Regions from separate parts of the Nonomuraea sp. bgisy101 genome, predicted to be linked through region 2. Evidence: riboswitches for the same ligand, from Rfam matches in the RefSeq annotation. Region 2 holds a riboswitch; the other holds the start of a gene.
The links. Region 2 has a riboswitch for glycine ahead of gcvT (glycine cleavage system aminomethyltransferase GcvT). Riboswitches for the same ligand answer to the same signal wherever they lie in the genome.

Region 1 (5,363 bases), on a different contig from region 2:
CGAAGCCGCGCGCGAGGTGGCAGGCGGCCTGCGCGGCGTACTCGGGGTGTCCCGTGGCCAGCGCGGCCCGGGCGGCGGTCCTGGCGCCCGCCAGGTCGCCCCGCTCCTCCAGCACCACGGCGAGCCCGACGGCGGCCTGCGCCCTGTCGTGACCCTCGGGGTCGGCGGACAGCTCCGCGAAGATCGCGGCCGCGCCTTCCAGATCGCCGCTCTCTGCGAGACGGCGGGCCCGCTCGAGCGGGCCGGTGGTCAGCGGGGTGTCGAGCTCGGGGGACGTCAACAAGGCTCCTTCGACGGCGACCAACCGATGGCGATCAACGTCGAGCCTAACGATTTCGGGCCGCCGCGTCGCCCGACATGACCATCCTGTGCACCGGTGTTGGCTCCGGCCCGACGAAGCCGGACGGGCGGCCTTCCGTGGGAAGGCCGCCCGTCCTCGGTCGCTCGATCGGTCAGTCCTCGTACGCCGACAGGGGCGGGCAGGCGCAGACCAGGTTGCGGTCGCCGTAGGCCTGGTCGATCCTGCGCACGGGCGAGAAGTACTTCCCGTCGCGCAGCCCCTGGACGGGGTAGGCGGCCTCGGTCCGCGTGTACGGGTGCGTCCACTCGTCGGCCACCAGCGACTCCGCGGTGTGCGGGGCGTTGCGCAGCGGGTTGTCGGTCTTGTCGTAGGAGCCGTCGGCCACCTTGGCGATCTCGCCGCGGATGGCGACCATCGCCTCGACGAACCTGTCGATCTCGGCCAGGTCCTCGCTCTCGGTCGGCTCGATCATGAGCGTGCCCGCGACGGGGAAGGACATGGTCGGCGCGTGGAAGCCGTAGTCGATCAGGCGCTTGGCCACGTCGTCGACCGTGACGCCGGTCTCCTTGGTGATCTGGCGCAGGTCGATGATGCACTCGTGGGCGACCAGGCCGCCACGCCCGGTGTAGAGCACGGGGTAGTGCGGGGCCAGGCGCCTGGCGAGGTAGTTGGCCGACAGGATGGCCTGCTCGGTGGCGGCCTTGAGGCCCTCACCGCCCATCATCCTGACGTAGGCCCACGAGATCGGCAGGATCCCGGCCGAGCCGTACGGCGCGGCCGAGACGGGGCCGACGGGCGAGCCGTTGTGCAGCGGGTGTCCCGGCAGGTAGGCGGCCAGGTGACCGCGGACGGCCACGGGACCCACGCCGGGCCCGCCACCGCCGTGCGGGATGCAGAAGGTCTTGTGCAGGTTGAGGTGGGAGACGTCGGCGCCGAACTCGCCCGGCTTGGCGAGACCGACCAGGGCGTTGAGATTGGCCCCGTCGACGTAGACCTGGCCGCCCGCCTCGTGGACCTTGGCGCAGACCTCGGTGATCGTCTCCTCGTAGACGCCGTGCGTGGACGGGTACGTCACCATGATCGCGGCCAGCGTGTCCGCGTGCTTGGCGATCTTGGCGTCGAGGTCGGCCAGGTCGACGTTGCCGTCGTCGTCGCAGGCCACGACCACGACGCGCATGCCCGCCATGACGGCGCTGGCGGCGTTGGTGCCGTGCGCGGAGGAGGGGATGAGGCAGACGTCGCGGTGGGTGTCGCCGTTGGCGCGGTGGTAGGCGCGGATGGCCAGCAGCCCGGCGAACTCGCCCTGCGAGCCCGCGTTCGGCTGGATGGAGACGGCGTCGTAGCCGGTCACCTCGGCCAGCCAGCCCTCCAGCGTCTCGACCAGCTCGACGTAGCCGCCGGCCTGCTCGACGGGCGCGTAGGGGTGGATGCCCGCGAACTCGGGCCAGGTGATGGGCTCCATCTCGGTGGTGGCGTTGAGCTTCATCGTGCAGGAGCCGAGCGGGATCATCGACCTGTCGAGCGCGATGTCCTTGTCCTGGAGCCTGCGCAGGTAGCGCAGCATCGAGGTCTCGGAGTGGTGGCTGTGGAAGACCGGGTGGGTGAGGTAGTCGCCTTCCCTGACCAGTTCCCCGGGCAGCGCGTCCTCACCGGCCAGGTCGGTCAGCGAGACGCTCACGCCGAACGCGGCGGCGACCTGCTCCAGGTGGGCCAGGGTCGTCTTCTCGTCGCAGGCGATCGAGACGTGGTCGGCGTCGGCCGCCCACACGTTGATCCCGCGCTCGGCGGCGGAGGCGACGACCTGGGCGGCCCTGCCGGGCACGCGGGCCAGCACGGTGTCGAAGAAGACGTCGTGGACGACCTCGACCCGTCCCCCGCGCAGGGCGGCGGCGAGCGTGACGGCCATGCGGTGGGTGCGCTGGGCGATGCGGCGCAGCCCCTCGGGGCCGTGGTAGACGGCGTACATGCCGGCGATGACGGCCAGCAGCACCTGGGCGGTGCAGATGTTGCTGGTGGCCTTCTCCCTGCGGATGTGCTGCTCGCGGGTCTGCAGGGCCAGGCGGTAGGCGGGGTCGCCGTCGACGTCCACCGACACGCCGACGAGCCGTCCCGGCATCTGCCGCTGCAGGCCCTCGCGGACCGACATGTAGGCGGCGTGCGGCCCGCCGAAGCCGAACGGCACGCCGAAGCGCTGCGAGGAGCCGATCGCGATGTCGGCGCCCAGGTCGCCGGGGGCGGCGACCAGCGTCAGCGACAGCAGGTCGGCGGCGGCCACCACCAGCGCGTTGTGCGCGTGGGCCGCCTCGGCCAGGGCGCGGAAGTCACGCAGGCGGCCGGAGGCGCCCGGGTACTGCACGAGCACGCCGAAACACTCGGGCAGCTCGCCGTCGAGGGAGTCGACGACCAGCTCGATGCCCAGCGGCTCGGCCCTGGTGGCCAGGACGGCCTTGGTCTGGGGCAGCGCGTCCGCGTCAACGACGAAGACGTTGCTCTTGGACTTGCCGGCCCTGCGCGCCAGCGTCATCGCCTCGGCGGCGGCCGTGGCCTCGTCCAGCAGGGAGGCGCCCGCCACGTCGAGGCCGGTCAGATCGGAGACGACGGTCTGGAAGTTGAGCAGCGCCTCGAGCCTGCCCTGGGAGATCTCGGGCTGGTAGGGCGTGTAGGCGGTGTACCAGCCGGGGTTCTCCAGCAGGTTACGCCTGATCACGGCCGGGGTGATCGTGTCGTAGTAACCCAGGCCGATCATCGAGGTGAGCACCTTGTTGCGGTCGGCCAGCGCCCGCAGCTCGGCGATCACTTCGGTCTCGCCGGCCGCGGCGGGCAGCCTCAACTGGTCCTTGGCCCTGATGGCCTCGGGCACGGCGACAGCCACGAGGTCGGCGACCGACTCGAAACCGACCGCCTCCAGCATCTTGGCCTGCTCGGCGTCCGAGGGACCGATATGACGGGTCGCGAAAGGCGGGGCAGCGAGGTCGCTGAGGGGCTCGGTCATGGATCTGCCTCCCAAGGCTGATGGAGAGCGCACGGGCTTATGCCGGGTCTCCCCCTCTGTCATCAACCTGAGAGGTTCGCCCGCGATTCCGCGGGCTTGCACCGTCGGTGAGACGCGCCTGGCTGGCGTGCCTGCTTTCCAGAGTTGCCTCACCCGAGCGGTACTGGATGCCTGAGAGATTCCGGGGAGGGTTGCTCCTTCGGCGCCCCGGATGCCCGGGGACTCTCCCGCACGGGGTCGTCAGCTACAGGCCTAGGCTACCAGCGTTCGGGGATCAGCCCAGTCGGCGAGCCTTGCGGCGCTGGGCCAGTTCGTCAGCGGGATGGTCGGCCGGGACGGTGTCCTCGACCGCCGCCCGTTCCCCCGGCAGCTCCGCGAGCGATCCCTCGACTTCGCGCCAGACCCTGCCCAGCGCGATACCGAACACTCCCTGACCGCCTTGCAGCAGGTCGATGACCTCGTCGGCCGAGGTGCACTCGTAGACGCTCACTCCGTCGCTCATGAGCGTGATCCTGCTGAGGTCGCCGACGCCCCTGTCTCTCAGGTGCTGGACGGCGGTGCGGATCTGCTGGAGCGACACGCCGGTGTCGAGCAGCCGCTTGACGACCTTGAGCACCAGGATGTCGCGGAAGCTGTAGAGGCGCTGGGAACCCGAGCCCTGAGCGGCTCTTATCGTGGGTTCGACCAGGCCCGTGCGCGCCCAGTAGTCCAGTTGCCTGTAGGTGATGCCGGCCGCCGCGCAGGCCGTGGGGCCGCGATAGCCGATGTCGCCAGGCAGAGTCGTAGGCTGCTCGTCGAAGAGCAGGCCCTGCTCACCCGCACGCTGGCGCGCACTCTCGCGCCGCACCGGGTCTTCCTGGCCGGCCGTCTTTCCCTCGCCGCTGCTGACCGCCACGCGGACCTCCGGCTTTCTCTCATCCCGTGGTCTGATCTGGGGGTTCGCAAAGGACAACCACAGGTTTCACTTGCACCGTAGGACCGTGACCATCCGCAGTCAACGATCCGGCTCGGCGCGTCGTGAAGCGTAAATGCAGTGAAATGCGTACCCCAGGTGTCGGCCAAGGGTACGAGCCTTCACGAAGGGAGTCCTACCCAGCGCGTCCGAAGTCCTCGGGCGTGATGGTGTCAAGGAACTCCCTGAACTTCTCCACCTCATCCTCCTGGTCATCAGGGATGATCACCCCGGCCTCCTGCACGACCTCCTCGCTGGCGAAGATCCGCGCACCGGTGCGCAGTGCCAGGGCGATGGAGTCGGACGGGCGCGCGCTGACCTCGACGCCGTTGGAGAACACCAGATCGGCGAAGAAGATCCCATCACGCAGAGCGACGATGTTGACCGCGCGCAGGCCGACGCCCAGCGCGCTCAGCACATCCCTGAACAGGTCGTGGGTCAATGGCCTGGGCGGCGGCTCCTCCGCTTGGGCAAGGGCGATGGCCGTGGCTTCGGTCATTCCTATCCAGATCGGGAGAAACCTCTCACCCTGCGCCTCCTTGAGCAGAACGATCGGCTGATTTGTGGGCATTTCAACGCGAACGCCCACTACCTCCATCTGCAACACGGGCTGCTCCGAATTCACGATCCATGGGCCGGAATCTTCCGCACTTCAACGTAACACCCACTGGGTAAGTAATATCCCTGCCCCTGAGGCTCCCAGCCAACCTACCCGCCTCCGTGATCCCTTCGCTCACCGCCTCCACCCCCTGCGGCGTCGGCGGAGCGGGCGTTCGAAACTCTCGCAGCGGCCGCGCGGGAGCGCGCCGGACGTGTCCCGAACGGGTATGGCGGCCGGGACTCAGCCGCCGAGAACAGAGCGGACGGCGGCCCGCAGAAGGGCGGCGTGCAGGTCGAGGAGCTGCCCCGACAGCTGTCTGGCCGTCTCGCCGGCCTCGCCGATGGCGCCGGGGGCGCGCCGTTTGAGAATGGGGGCGACGGTCTGCTCGACCAGACCGGCCTCGCGCTCGGCCGCGGCCTTGACCGCGCGCAGGTGCCTGGCGTGCAGGCCGTACTTGGCCAGGGAGCCGACGCTGCGGGCCACGTTCAGCGCGTCCTCGTCATAGCGCCTGGCGACC
Region 2 (5,363 bases):
TGTGTCAGTTGTCGCCTGACGTGAGCGCGGTGTACTCCTCCGCGCTCAGCAGGTCCTCGGGGTCGCCGGACATGCGGACCCTGAACATCCAGCCCTCGCCGTACGGCTCGCTGTTGACCAGGTCGGGCTTGTCCACCACGGCCTGGTTGACCTCGACGACCTCACCGGCCACCGGGGCGTAGATCTCGCTCACGGACTTGGTCGACTCGACCTCACCGACGGAGTCACCGGCCTCGAACGTCGCCCCGACCTCGGGGAGCTGCACGTAGACCACGTCGCCCAGCGCCTCGGCCGCGTAGGCGGTGATGCCCACCGTCACGGTCAGGCCGTCGTCGAGGCCGCCGACCCACTCGTGCTCCTTGGTGTAGCTCAGGTCGTCAGGGATGGTGCTCACTTGTTCCTCCTGTAGAAAGGCAGCTCAACCAGGTCCACAGCCTCGTGACTGCCCCGGATGTCAACGGTCAGACCTTCTTCTATCCCAGTGTCCACGTACGCCATCGCGATGGGCCTGCCGAGGGACTGCGACGGGGCGCCGCTGGTCACCTCTCCCACGACGGCACCGTCCTTGGTGACAGGGAATCCGTGGCGCGGGACCCTGCGGCCCGTCGCGACCAGGCCGACGAGGCGGCGGCGCGGCGGAACGTCCTTGGCGGGCTCGAGCGCGGCCCTGCCGACGAAGTCGCCGGGCTTGTCGAACTTCACCACGCGGCCGAGCCCCGCGTCGAACGGCGTGAGCGAGACGTCGAGCTCGTTGCCGTACAGCGGCATGCCGGCTTCGAGGCGGAGCGTGTCGCGGCTGGACAGACCCGCGGGCATGATCCCGTACGGCTCGCCCGCCTTGGTCAGCGCGTGCCACAGGGCGACGGCGTCGGCGTTGCGGACGAACAGCTCGAAGCCGTCCTCGCCGGTGTAGCCGGTGCGGGCGATGAGCGCCTCGGCGCCGGCGACGGTGCCGGGCAGGCCCGCGTAGTACTTCAGGCCTTCGAGGTCGGCGTCGGTGAGGGCGGAGAGGATCTCCTGGGCGCGCGGGCCCTGGACGGCGATGAGCGCGTACTGGTCGGAGCGGTCGTCGACGACGGCGTCGAACCGCTCGGCGCGCTCGGTGAGCCGGTCGGCGACCATGAGGTAGTTGGAGGCGTTGGCGACGACCATGAACTCCTGGTCGGCCAGCCGGTAGACGATGAGGTCGTCGAGCACGCCGCCGCTCTCGTTGACGATCATCGTGTAGCGGGCGCGGCCGGGCGCGAGCGCGGACAGGTGTCCGACGAGGGCGTAGTCGAGCGCCTCGGCCGCCTGCGGCCCGGTAACGAAGATCTCCCCCATGTGGGACAGGTCGAACAGCCCGGCCCGCTCGCGGACGGCGTTGTGCTCGGCTGACTCGCTTCCGTAGCGCAGCGGCATGAGCCAGCCGGCGAAGTCGGTCAGCGTCGCACCGAGACTCTCGTGTACGTCGCGCAGCGGTGTCGGTCGGGACATTGTTCGCACCTCAGAATGGGTCGGATGCCAGGATCCTCCCCCTCTGTCATCGGTGCCTGAGAGCTTCGCCCGGGTTTGCCGGACTTTCACCTTCGGCGAGGCCCCGCAGGCCTGCTTTCCAGAGGTCACCTGGCCCGCGCGGTCCTTTGCCTTGAGAGGTTCGCGGGGAGGGCTTGCTCCTTCAGGGTTCCTGGCCGGATGCCAGGACGCTCTCCCGCGTGGGTTCATCGGTGTCTGTAGGCAAGAGTAGTACGGATTGGCCCGCCAAGGGAAAGGTGCGGGCGGGGGGACTCGAACCCCCACAGTGTCTCCACCAACAGGACCTAAACCTGCCGCGTATGCCTATTTCGCCACGCCCGCGCATCCGCCATCAGCTTAGCGCCCGGGCAGGGGCGGAGACACTCGTTTGCGATCAAGCCCGCGAGCTTGATCGAAGACGTCAGGCCAGCCCCAGCTTCTTCTTCAGGCCCGCCACGTGCCCCGTGGCCTTCACGTTGTAGAGGGCCTGCTCGATCTTCCCGTCGGCGTCGATGACGAACGTCGAGCGGATCACGCCGACGACCTCCTTGCCGTACAGCTTCTTGGCGCCGTACGCGCCGTAGGCCTTGTGGACCTCCAGGTCGACATCCGACAGCAGCGGGAAGGTCAGCGCGTCGCGCTCGGCGAACTTCACCAGCTTGTCCGTCTTGTCCTTCGACACGCCGAGCACGACGAAGCCCTCGTCGGTCAACCGGCCGAGGTTGTCGCGGAAGTCGCACGCCTGCTTGGTGCATCCGGGCGTCATCGCGGCGGGGTAGAAGTACAGGATGACGCGCTTGCCGCGGTAGGCGTCGAGGGAGACGGCGTCGCCGCCGGCCACGGGTAGCGTGAAGTCCGGAGCGGCGTCTCCCGGCTGGAGCTTGGTTTCGGTCACGGGCTCAACCTAACCAATCGGCGGGACACATTTCGCCCTCGGCCTTCGCCCGCTGTGCCGTACGGCGATGCGACCTGACAGACTGATCACCCTGAGAGAGGAGAGCCATGGCCGACACCGACCCTGATGAGCTGGAGCGCAAGATCGCCCAGACGCGCGCCGAGCTCGCGCAGACCGTCGACGCCATCGCCGACAGGGTCAGCCCCAAGCGGGTGGCCCAGCGGGGCGTGGAGGAGGTCAAGTCAAGGGCCGAGCATTTCGTGGCGTCGGTCGGCGACCTCGTGGGGGTCACACCCAAGCCGGTGCGTTTCGGCGACGAGCCCGAGGACGTGTGGGAGGACGAGCGGCCGATCGGCACCGCGCTGATCGCCGTGGGCGCGGTGCTGGTGGTGGGCGCGGCGATCATCCTGTGGCGCGGCAGGCGCCGCAGGAGGTGAGTCAGAGGAAGGTCTTGCCCTCGCCCCTGTAGGTCGGGACCTCCTCGACGACCTTGTCGCCCTCGATCAGCAGCAGCGTGGCGAAGCGCTCGCACAGCTCACCCGCCTTGGCGTGGCGGAACCACACCCTGTCGCCGACCCGCAGGTCCTCGGCGGGCTGGCCGAGCAGCGGGGTCTGCACCTCGCCCGCGCCCTCGTCGCTGGAGTAGCGCAACCCGGCCGGCAGGTACGGCTGGGGCAGCCGCGAGGGGCCGGGCGCCCCCGAGGCGAGGTAGCCGCCGCCGAGCACCGTCACCACACCGAGCGCCGGACGCCGGACGACGGGCAGCGCGAACAGCGCCGCGGGGCGACCGCTGAAGCCGCGGTAGAAGTCGAAGAGCCGGGGGTGGAAGAAGCCCGAGCCTGCCGCGCACTCGGTGACGGCCTTCTCCCTGACCGTGCGATCGACGCTGCCGGTGCCGCCGCCGTTGACGAACTCCAGCTCGGCCAGCTGCCTGACGGCGTTGACGACGCGGCCGCGCCGTACGATCAGCTCGCGGGCCGAGCGGGCCTGCATCAGCCTGATGACGCGGGCGAAGGCCGCGTTGCCCGGCGGGTCGTCGCCCACGCCCGCGATCTGCGCCTCGTAGGCCATGAGGCCGACCAGGCGGAAGGCGGGCCGCTTGGCGATCTCGGCGGCCAGGTCGGCGGCGTGGACGGGCTCGCGGACCGGCGAGCGCAGCGCGCCGGCGCGGAACCGCCCGCCGAAGGCGACGTACCCGGCGTCGAGGTCGAGGCAGAGTCGCAGGACGGGACCGGCGTCATGGATCGCCGACTCGATGAAGTCGAGGTGCTCGACGGAGTCGACCATGAGAGTGATCTCCCGCGCCGCCTCCTCGGAGGCCGCCAGCGCGGCCAGCGCCGCCCTGTCGGCGGTGGGGTAGGCGACCAGCACGTCGGTGAAGCCGTGCGAGACCAGCCACAAGGCCTCGGGCAGGGTGAAGGCCATGACGCCGCGGAAGCCGTCCATGGCGAGGATGCGCTCCAGGATCGGGCGCGAGCGGACGGACTTGCTCGCCACCCTGATCGGCTTGCCGCCGGCCCGGCGGACGAGGCTCTCCGCATTGGCGCGCAACGCCTCCAGATCGAGGATCGCGAAGGGCGGCTCGAACTCGGCGGTGGCCCTGTCGTAGCGCTGGCGGTCGTCCATAGAAGCAGGGTAATACCGATTTTCGTCGGCAAAGATCCCGTAAACCGGCGGCGGGGAAGGCTTTATGGCCTGGCGGGTCCCTGTACCTCTGGTCGGTGTGATGACAACACTCCAGGAGCGCCTGCCTGGCGGAGCCGCTCTGGGCGAGCGTGAGACGCCCCGCCGCAGGGCGGCCAGAGTGCTCAGACCTGCGCGTACCCCCGCGGGCGTGGCGGTGGCCTTCACGCTGTCGGCCGGGCTGGCGCTGGTGTCGGCCGAGATCCTGGCCACGCTGATGGGCGGCAGGCTCGGACTCGTGCCGGTCGACGAGGTGGTCGCCATGGCGGCCGCGACCCCATGGTCCGACCCCGCTCTGATGCTGGGAGCGCTGGGGGTGGCCGCCACGGGCCTGGCCCTGCTGGGGCTCGCCCTGGTGCCGGGCAGGTGCAGGCTGGTGGCGCTGGAGACCGCCGACCCGAAGATCGTCATGGCCATCACCAGGACGGGGTTGCGCAGGACGCTCAAGTCCGTGGCCGAGGACGTCGACGGGGTGCGCAGCGTGCGCGTGCGGCTGCGCCGCCGCCTGATCGAGGTCGCCGTCGTCTCCGACGCCGAGCGGTCAGGCGAGATGCTGCGCAGGACCGGCGCCGCCGTCGGCGAGCGGCTGAACGGGCTCGGCGCGATGTGCGCGGGCGAGGTCGTGGTGCGGCTGCGCAGGAGGGGGCTCTGATGCGGCAGTACTCCGGCAACAGGATCGGTCTCGGCGTGGTCGGCGCGGTGCTGCTGGGCGCGGGCGTCTACGCCTACCTGCGCGGCGGCGGCGAGCTCGGCAAGGGCAGGAACACCATGGTCCTGGAGGCCGACCTCGACGGCTTCGTCGCCGCGCACCCCTTGATCTCGTGGGGGCTGGCGCTCGCACTGGTGCTGGCCGCCATGCTGGCCACCCGGTGGCTGTTCATGGCGCTCGGCTGGGGCAGGCTCGGCAACCGGTCGGGCACGGGTACGGCCCTGCTCTGCGTGGGGTTGAAGGACGTGGACGGGATCAGCCGTACCAGCGTGCGGGTGGTGGGTGAGGACCGGCTGCGGCTGGCGGTGACCTGCCCCGTCACCGCCGACGTGGGCGCGGTGGTGACCAAGCTCGACCGCGAGATCGTCGGCAGGGTCCGCCGCGACATCGGCGAGGACGACATGGGCGCGATCGTCCGCGTGCACGTCCGTCGCTGACGTGCCCCCGTGGCCGCCACCTGATTGGGCCTTACTGGAAAGCTTCTTTACTTTTAAGCTCGCGGTGTGGACCTTGAGGTTCGTCACCTGCGGGTGCTGTGCGCCATAGCGGACACGGGAAGCATCTCCAAGGCGGCCGCGACCC

Region 1: another riboswitch for glycine. It lies ahead of gcvP (aminomethyl-transferring glycine dehydrogenase); the one in region 2 lies ahead of gcvT (glycine cleavage system aminomethyltransferase GcvT).

The regions. Positions count from the first base shown of each region.
Region 1 covers NZ_JBYITD010000005.1:169,751-175,113, reverse strand. The annotation lists gene AC3EO4_RS11480 (hypothetical protein) at 1-280, opposite strand, end outside; gene gcvP (aminomethyl-transferring glycine dehydrogenase) at 453-3,293, opposite strand; glycine riboswitch at 3,442-3,533, opposite strand; gene AC3EO4_RS11470 (MerR family transcriptional regulator) at 3,568-4,188, opposite strand; gene AC3EO4_RS11465 (bifunctional nuclease family protein) at 4,382-4,852, opposite strand; gene ftsR (transcriptional regulator FtsR) at 5,087-5,363, opposite strand, start outside.
Region 2 covers NZ_JBYITD010000008.1:336,841-342,203, reverse strand. The annotation lists gene gcvH (glycine cleavage system protein GcvH) at 5-394, opposite strand; gene gcvT (glycine cleavage system aminomethyltransferase GcvT) at 391-1,476, opposite strand; glycine riboswitch at 1,510-1,605, opposite strand; glycine riboswitch at 1,606-1,703, opposite strand; tRNA gene AC3EO4_RS18085 (tRNA-Leu) at 1,753-1,836, opposite strand; gene bcp (thioredoxin-dependent thiol peroxidase) at 1,916-2,389, opposite strand; gene AC3EO4_RS18075 (DUF3618 domain-containing protein) at 2,497-2,826, shown strand; gene AC3EO4_RS18070 (amino acid deaminase/aldolase) at 2,828-4,015, opposite strand; gene AC3EO4_RS18065 (DUF6286 domain-containing protein) at 4,116-4,724, shown strand; gene AC3EO4_RS18060 (hypothetical protein) at 4,724-5,218, shown strand; gene AC3EO4_RS18055 (LysR family transcriptional regulator) at 5,285-5,363, shown strand, end outside.